Flammeovirga yaeyamensis: one gene and its partner. The protein of the gene in region 2 interacts with the protein of the main gene of each other region in a pairwise test. Links are inferred from orthologs where the notes say so. Each region holds a gene or a part of one and is shown on either strand. Other genes may lie near its edges.

Region 1 (3,300 bases), 4.6 Mb from region 2 along the record:
ATACCCTTTTAAATGTTCCTCACAATTTTTTGAGGTAAAAATCTGCCATACACTCCAGCCACTAAATACGGACAATAGTACGCCAATAAAAGCAATAGATGATGGACTTAATACCTTACTAATCACAATGGCAAATATAAATCCGGCTAATTTAGAGAATAGTTTGATGGATTTTGCTTTCTCAAAATAAGTGCGATTTTCTGATGTGGTGAAGGTATTTTCAGAAACTGACCAATAGGTACTATCTTCTAAGAAGATGATGATCTTGACCGACATCACAAGTAAAATTATACTTAAGAACTCGGGTCGATCAAAACTTAAATACCAAATGAGGAGTTGAAATAAAATTTTTAAAACACCATAAAAAGTATTGAGGTGTTCTTGCCTCATTCTTCTTTCTAAATAAGCAGTTACTCTGGCTAGAGCCATAATACTTAATCCAGAAAAAATGAAAATGTAAGGTAAAGTATCTACTGCTCTTTCACTAAATAAAAAGGAATAGGCGGTAGAAAAGGCAATAGCAACAGAAGCTCCTTCAAAGGCAAAAAAGAAGATAAGCCAAGTAGGATTATTCTTGCTGAGTACCTGAAAAATCTTAGTGAATATGCTTTTCTCTGGTAAGTAATAATATATTTTGGATGTAATAATGTTCATTTACATCAACTGCTAATTAAAAAATTGGTTGCTTAAAAATTTCTTCAACTTAGGTGTATATCAAGTCGATTGAATAGAGTTTAAATTGGGGTTCAAAGAAAAATATTTTTACCTAAATCAAACTCAAGATTTAAGGTAAGAAAAAAGCCGAAGTAATAAAACATCACTTCGGCTTTTCATAGCGTATATTTTAGAAATACTATTTATTCATGGAGATCAAGAAATCTTCATTAGAACGAGTACCTCTCATATTACTTTGTAAGAATTCCATGGCTTCAGTCGATTTCATATCAGACATCATTCTACGCATAATCCATACACGTTGTAATGTATCTTTATCCATCAACATATCTTCTCTACGAGTACCCGACATTGGAATATCAATAGCAGGGTAAACACGCTTGTTCGCCAGCTTTCTATCCAATTGAAGTTCCATGTTACCTGTACCTTTGAATTCTTCAAAGATAACTTCGTCCATTTTAGAACCGGTATCAATTAGGGCAGTAGAAATAATAGTTAAAGAACCACCGTTTTCTACGTTACGAGCTGCACCAAAGAATCTTTTTGGTTTGTGTAAAGCGTTTGCATCCACACCACCAGAAAGGATTTTACCCGATGAAGGAGCCACTGTGTTGTATGCTCTAGCCAAACGAGTAATCGAGTCCAATAGAATGACTACATCATGAGAACATTCTACCATTCTCTTTGCTTTTTCAAGTACTAACGAAGAAACCTTAACGTGTTTGTCGGCAGTTTCGTCGAAAGTTGAAGCAATAACTTCTGCATTTACACTACGCTGCATGTCTGTTACCTCTTCCGGACGTTCGTCAATTAGAAGGATAATCAAATAACATTCAGGGTGGTTTTGTGCAATTGCATTGGCCACTTCTTTAAGAAGTACTGTTTTACCAGTTTTAGGCTGTGCTACAATCATACCACGTTGACCTTTACCAATAGGAGCAAAAAGATCAAGGATACGTGTAGAATATATTTGAGGTTTTGTAGATAAGTGTAATTGGTCTTGAGGGAACAATGGAGTTAAGTATTCAAAAGGAATACGGTCTCTAATTTCCTCAGTAGTTTTACCGTTTACGGTATCTACTTTTAATAAGGCAAAATATTTTTCACCATCTTTTGGAGGACGGATACTACCTTTTACAGTATCACCTGTCTTTAGTCCAAATAATTTAATTTGAGATGGAGAAACATAAATATCGTCAGGTCCAGCCAAATAATTATAATCAGATGATCTTAGGAAACCGAATCCATCAGACATAATTTCCAAGACACCTTCGCTATCGATTACACCATCAAAATCTTTTACAGAAACTTTAGGTTGTTCTTTTTTAGGTTCAAGTGCTTTTTGTTGACTTGCTGTTTCTTTTTCTTGCTCTAAGGTTGGTAGCCCTTCATCATTGTCATCATCCAAGAACATATCGAAATCAGGCAAATCGTCGAATGCATCAATACCTAAATCGATTTCTTCCATCGACATAATATCGTCGTGGGTTACTTGAACGTGTTGTTGTTGTTGATTCCCCCCTTTCTTCTTTTTCTTATTACCAGCTTTTTGAGGCGGAGGCGTTTTCTTAACATTCTCTCTTTTCACTCTTTGGGCTGGCTGACTTTGTTGTTTGCGTCTTGTTAACCTTTTTTCAGGTGCTTTATCTGAAGGGGTAGATGGAGCAGTTTTTTGAGTAGTCTCTTTATCGTTAGAGGCAGGGGCTGCTGGCTGTTTTGTTTCAGGGGCAGGTGCAGCAGATCCTTCCGGAGATTTTTTCTCGGAAGTAGCATTGACATGCTTCTCTATTCTTTCAATTAACTCTTTCTTGCGAAGGTTACTGAAATTTTTCATGCCAAGACTTTCTGCAATATCCTTTAATTCGGATAGCAATCTAGCCTCTAGTAGCTTTCTTGTATACATAAAAATTAATGATGACAGTTTTGTGGCTGTCGCGTATGAAATACTTTTTCAGAAGAATTTATAAAAATAAGGTGTGAGATATGAAGCTATCTTCTTTTATAGTCGTCACCAGAAGGAATCGGTGTCGGACTGTTCTTTATTTTATGAAGCTAATTTAAGCCAATAATGTTATTGGTACAAATGAAAAATTAATTTTCTATCAATTCTTTAATAATATCACCAAAATATGCCCCATATTCCGGTCCTACCCAGTTCATTTCGCGAATTTCGAAGCTTTCAAGCGTATCATAATATGCATCGCAAGTGATGTAACCAACATAGTTACCGTTAAAACTTGTCAGCATAAAGTGTTCATTTTTTTGTTTTACCAGCTTATCATATTCATAATCAATAGCAATTTCACCCGATATATCAGAAGGTGAAGCAAACCAATTGATGTTTCCTAATTTCAGTAAAGTGATATCACCTTCTAAACCGCCAGAAGCGGAACGAAATACCCAATCTCTTACTTTTAAATGCTTTTCTATACGTACTTGTGAGGGACGAAAATCAATAGGCGTTTTTTGGATGATAGTGTTAACTACAGCTTGAGTTGGAGTTTTATCCCATATATTCAAGATAGAATCTGATAAAACTTTACCCATATTTTCTAATCTAGAGAAACAATCATGATTATGATTTGGGTCTGCAGGACCGTGACTTGCTACCATACCAGCACAGAA
Region 2 (3,259 bases):
ACTTCATCAACAGTCATAGTTGCACTGTTTACGATGTAGAAGTAATCACAAGCCGCCAATTTTTGACTTAAGTCCTCAACGAGTTGTACTTTCTGATCTTTTGTCATAATTAGCTATCGATAGAACTCTTCTCAACTTTGATACCAGGACCCATAGTTGTAGAGATCGTTACGCTCTTAAAATATGTACCTTTAGCCGATGAAGGCTTTAACTTAGATAAAGTCTGAATCAACTCAGCTGCATTTTCTTTTAACTGCTCAGCAGTAAAAGATGATTTACCAACTGAAGTATGAATGATACCAGTTTTGTCAACTTTAAAGTCGATTTTACCAGCTTTCACTTCTTTCACAGCTTTACCAACTTCTAATGTTACTGTACCCGCTTTAGGGTTTGGCATTAGACCACGAGGACCTAAAACTCTACCTAAACGACCTACTTTAGCCATTACTGTTGGCATAGTGATGATTACGTCGATATCAGTCCATCCACCTTCGATTTTCTTGATGAATTCGTCTAAACCAGCGTAGTCAGCACCTGCTGCTTTTGCTTCTTCTTCTTTGTCTGGAGTAACTAGAGCAAGAACTCTAACTTCTTTACCTACACCGTGAGGAAGAGTTACCACACCACGAACCATTTGATCCGCTTTACGTGGGTCAACACCTAAACGCACGTCTAAGTCTACAGAAGCGTCGAACTTCTCGAAAGAGATTTCTTTCACAAGTTCTGTAGCTTTCTCCAGCGTGTATTCTTGAGTTCTATCATATTTAGATAGAGCCTCTTTCATTTTTTTTGATACTGCCATGATTAAAAACTAATTCTTGTAAAATTAAGCCTCCCAAGGAGCTGTTCCTTCTACTGTGATACCCATGCTACGAGCTGTACCCGCAACCATTTTCATACCTGATTCAACTGTAGAACAGTTAAGATCTGGTAACTTTGTTTCTGCAATCGTTCTAACTTGATCCCAAGTAACTTTCGCTACTTTTTTACGGTTAGGCTCTGATGAACCTTTTTTAACTTTCGCCGCATCCAGGATTAAGTTTGCCGCAGGAGGAGTTTTGATTACGAATTCAAAAGACTTGTCTTTGTAAATTGTAATTAAAACAGGCAATAATTGCCCACCTTTGTCTTGTGTTCTTGCGTTGAACTGTTTACAGAAATCCATAATGTTCAAACCCTTCGAACCTAACGCAGGACCTACTGGCGGCGACGGATTGGCTGCTCCACCTTTAATTTGAAGCTTCAGGAAACCTTCGATTTCTTTTGCCATTTTACTCTTCTTTTTCTACTTGTTTATAATCGAGTTCTACTGGTGCATTACGACCAAAGATCTTCACCATGACATTGAGTTTTTTCTTCTCTTCGAAGACTTCCTCTACGCTTCCGGAGAATCCAGAGAATGGACCATCCATAACACGTACTGTTTCGCCGACAGAGTAAGACGTATCATGTTTAACTTCGCCTTCGTCCGACTCATCGACTTTGCCTAGGATCTGATTAATCTCTGACTCGCGCATTGGTTTTGGAAGCACTGTCGGATCTTTCGTATCCGCGTTTAGAAATCCAATGACACCAGGAACACTATTAATCGTGTGTTGAACCTCACCGTTTGTTAAATCAGCTTGGACGATAACATAGCCTGGAAGCAAATTTTTCTCAACAGCGATCTTTTTGATCTTACCGTCTCTTTGCTTTCTTGCTTGATATACTTTTTCCGTAGGTACGATAACTTCAGTGATGAAATTTTCAAGCTTTTGATTTTCCAACTCTTTAAGAAGGTAATCTTTCACTTTCTTTTCCTGACCACTTACAGCTCTTACTACATACCATTTAAGGTCACCCATAGCTTTTAAGTTTAATCTGTTGAGGTTTCTTAACTAAATAAATTACTTATATCGCTTTGTAGATAAACTCCAAAGCTGCATTGATTAGTGAATCTGCTCCACCAATCACTAGAGCAAACACCAAAGAAGCAACTAATACTAAGATTGAGCTATCCTTTGCTTCACTGAATGACATCCAAGATACGTTGTCTGTCATTTCTGTGTATGACTCTTTAATAAACTGAATTACTTTATTCATAATTCTTTCGATTTTCACACAAAAAAAGTTGTTGATTTGTAACAACTTTTTCTGATACTAAGTTTTAAAAATGAATTGAACGGCTAAATATAAGAAGTTCAATTTAATTTTGCACGGGCAGTAGGATTCGAACCCACGACCTGCGGTTTTGGAGACCGTAACTCTACCAGCTGAGCTATGCCCGTTTGTCGGTTATTTTCAGTGGTTTATATAATCACCTCGAATTTCCGAGATGCAAAGGTAGATACTTGAAATAAATAAACAAATAAGAATGTGAAATTTTTTCTTAATTCATATTAATATACAGTCACTTAAAGACAATAAATGTATATTGCTACCCATTATTTATATATGTACTGCTAATATCTGTATTAAATTATTCCTTTTTCTTTTTATGAAAAATTTTTTGATTTTAATTTTTGTTACTGGTTTTTTAAACATTTTACATGCTCAAGAAAAAAATCTGAGTGATTGTATCGTTATGAAAGATGGTGTAATAAATATTTTTGCATCATCAACATCTGTGGAAGATTCATTTTTTCAATTGTCAGTGAAGAGAAGTAACAAAACAGTATTTTGGGAAGTCTTTAGAGAAATAGGGGAATTAAAAAGAAAATATGAAATCAATAAACTTCCAGTAGGTATATATAAATTTCAATTTGCATTAGATGGAAAAGCAGTATATGGAGAGGTGTCTAAACTTACCTCTAGTACCACAATGAAAATTTATGATTCAGACATTTCTTATAAAAGACCATTTTTTGAAGTAGCTGTAGAAAGTGATACACTAAAGGTGAATGGCTTTTTTGGAGAAAATGAAGAAGTAAAACTCTCCATGAAAAAAGAATCTGATGACGATGACTCCTATTCTGCACAATTAAAATTGTTAAAAGGAGAGTTAAAGACGCAATACATACTCTCTGATTTTAATCCAGGATTGTATGTAATCCGTGCACAAATTGATGATAGAACGTTTGTAAGAAACTTTGAGATAAAATAATTGATACTTTAATAAGTTAGCTCTCAATTAGTTTACATTCCTTTAGAAAAGTTTTTTGTAGTTTTCTTTGCAGAATTGAATTCATGCTATACCTTTGCACTCGCAATCGGGACAAACGGTCACGATGAAGACAATGAGTGTGAAGAATAAGTAAACATCCGAAGGTATCTGGGAAGG

The links.
Region 1: the proteins of nusG (region 2) and rho interact in binary tests that used the Escherichia coli proteins (3 or more experiments, as listed by UniProt). The link is inferred for Flammeovirga yaeyamensis from one-to-one orthologs.

What each region holds. Positions count from the first base shown.
Region 1 is NZ_CP076132.1:25,678-28,977, reverse strand. What follows is about bases 217-3,183. They hold rho (transcription termination factor Rho), read right to left. Parts: upstream 2,579-3,183; coding sequence 854-2,578; downstream 217-853. Other genes in these bases: KMW28_RS00100 (neutral/alkaline non-lysosomal ceramidase N-terminal domain-containing protein), read right to left, coding at 2,767-3,183; KMW28_RS00110 (cyclic nucleotide-binding domain-containing protein), read right to left, coding at 217-654. Outside these bases: more of KMW28_RS00110, read right to left, coding at 1-216; more of KMW28_RS00100, read right to left, coding at 3,184-3,300. UniProt on the Escherichia coli protein: Facilitates transcription termination by a mechanism that involves Rho binding to the nascent RNA, activation of Rho's RNA-dependent ATPase activity, and release of the mRNA from the DNA template.
Region 2 is NZ_CP076132.1:4,590,219-4,593,477, reverse strand. What follows is about bases 59-2,984. They hold nusG (transcription termination/antitermination protein NusG), read right to left. Parts: upstream 1,845-2,984; coding sequence 1,272-1,844; downstream 59-1,271. Other genes in these bases: KMW28_RS18200 (hypothetical protein), read left to right, coding at 2,564-2,984; secE (preprotein translocase subunit SecE), read right to left, coding at 1,891-2,082; rplK (50S ribosomal protein L11), read right to left, coding at 827-1,270; rplA (50S ribosomal protein L1), read right to left, coding at 110-802; rplJ (50S ribosomal protein L10), read right to left, coding at 59-107. In the rest of the region: more of rplJ, read right to left, coding at 1-58; more of KMW28_RS18200, read left to right, coding at 2,985-3,082. UniProt on the Escherichia coli protein: Part of the processive rRNA transcription and antitermination complex (rrnTAC). The complex forms an RNA-chaperone ring around the RNA exit tunnel of RNA polymerase (RNAP).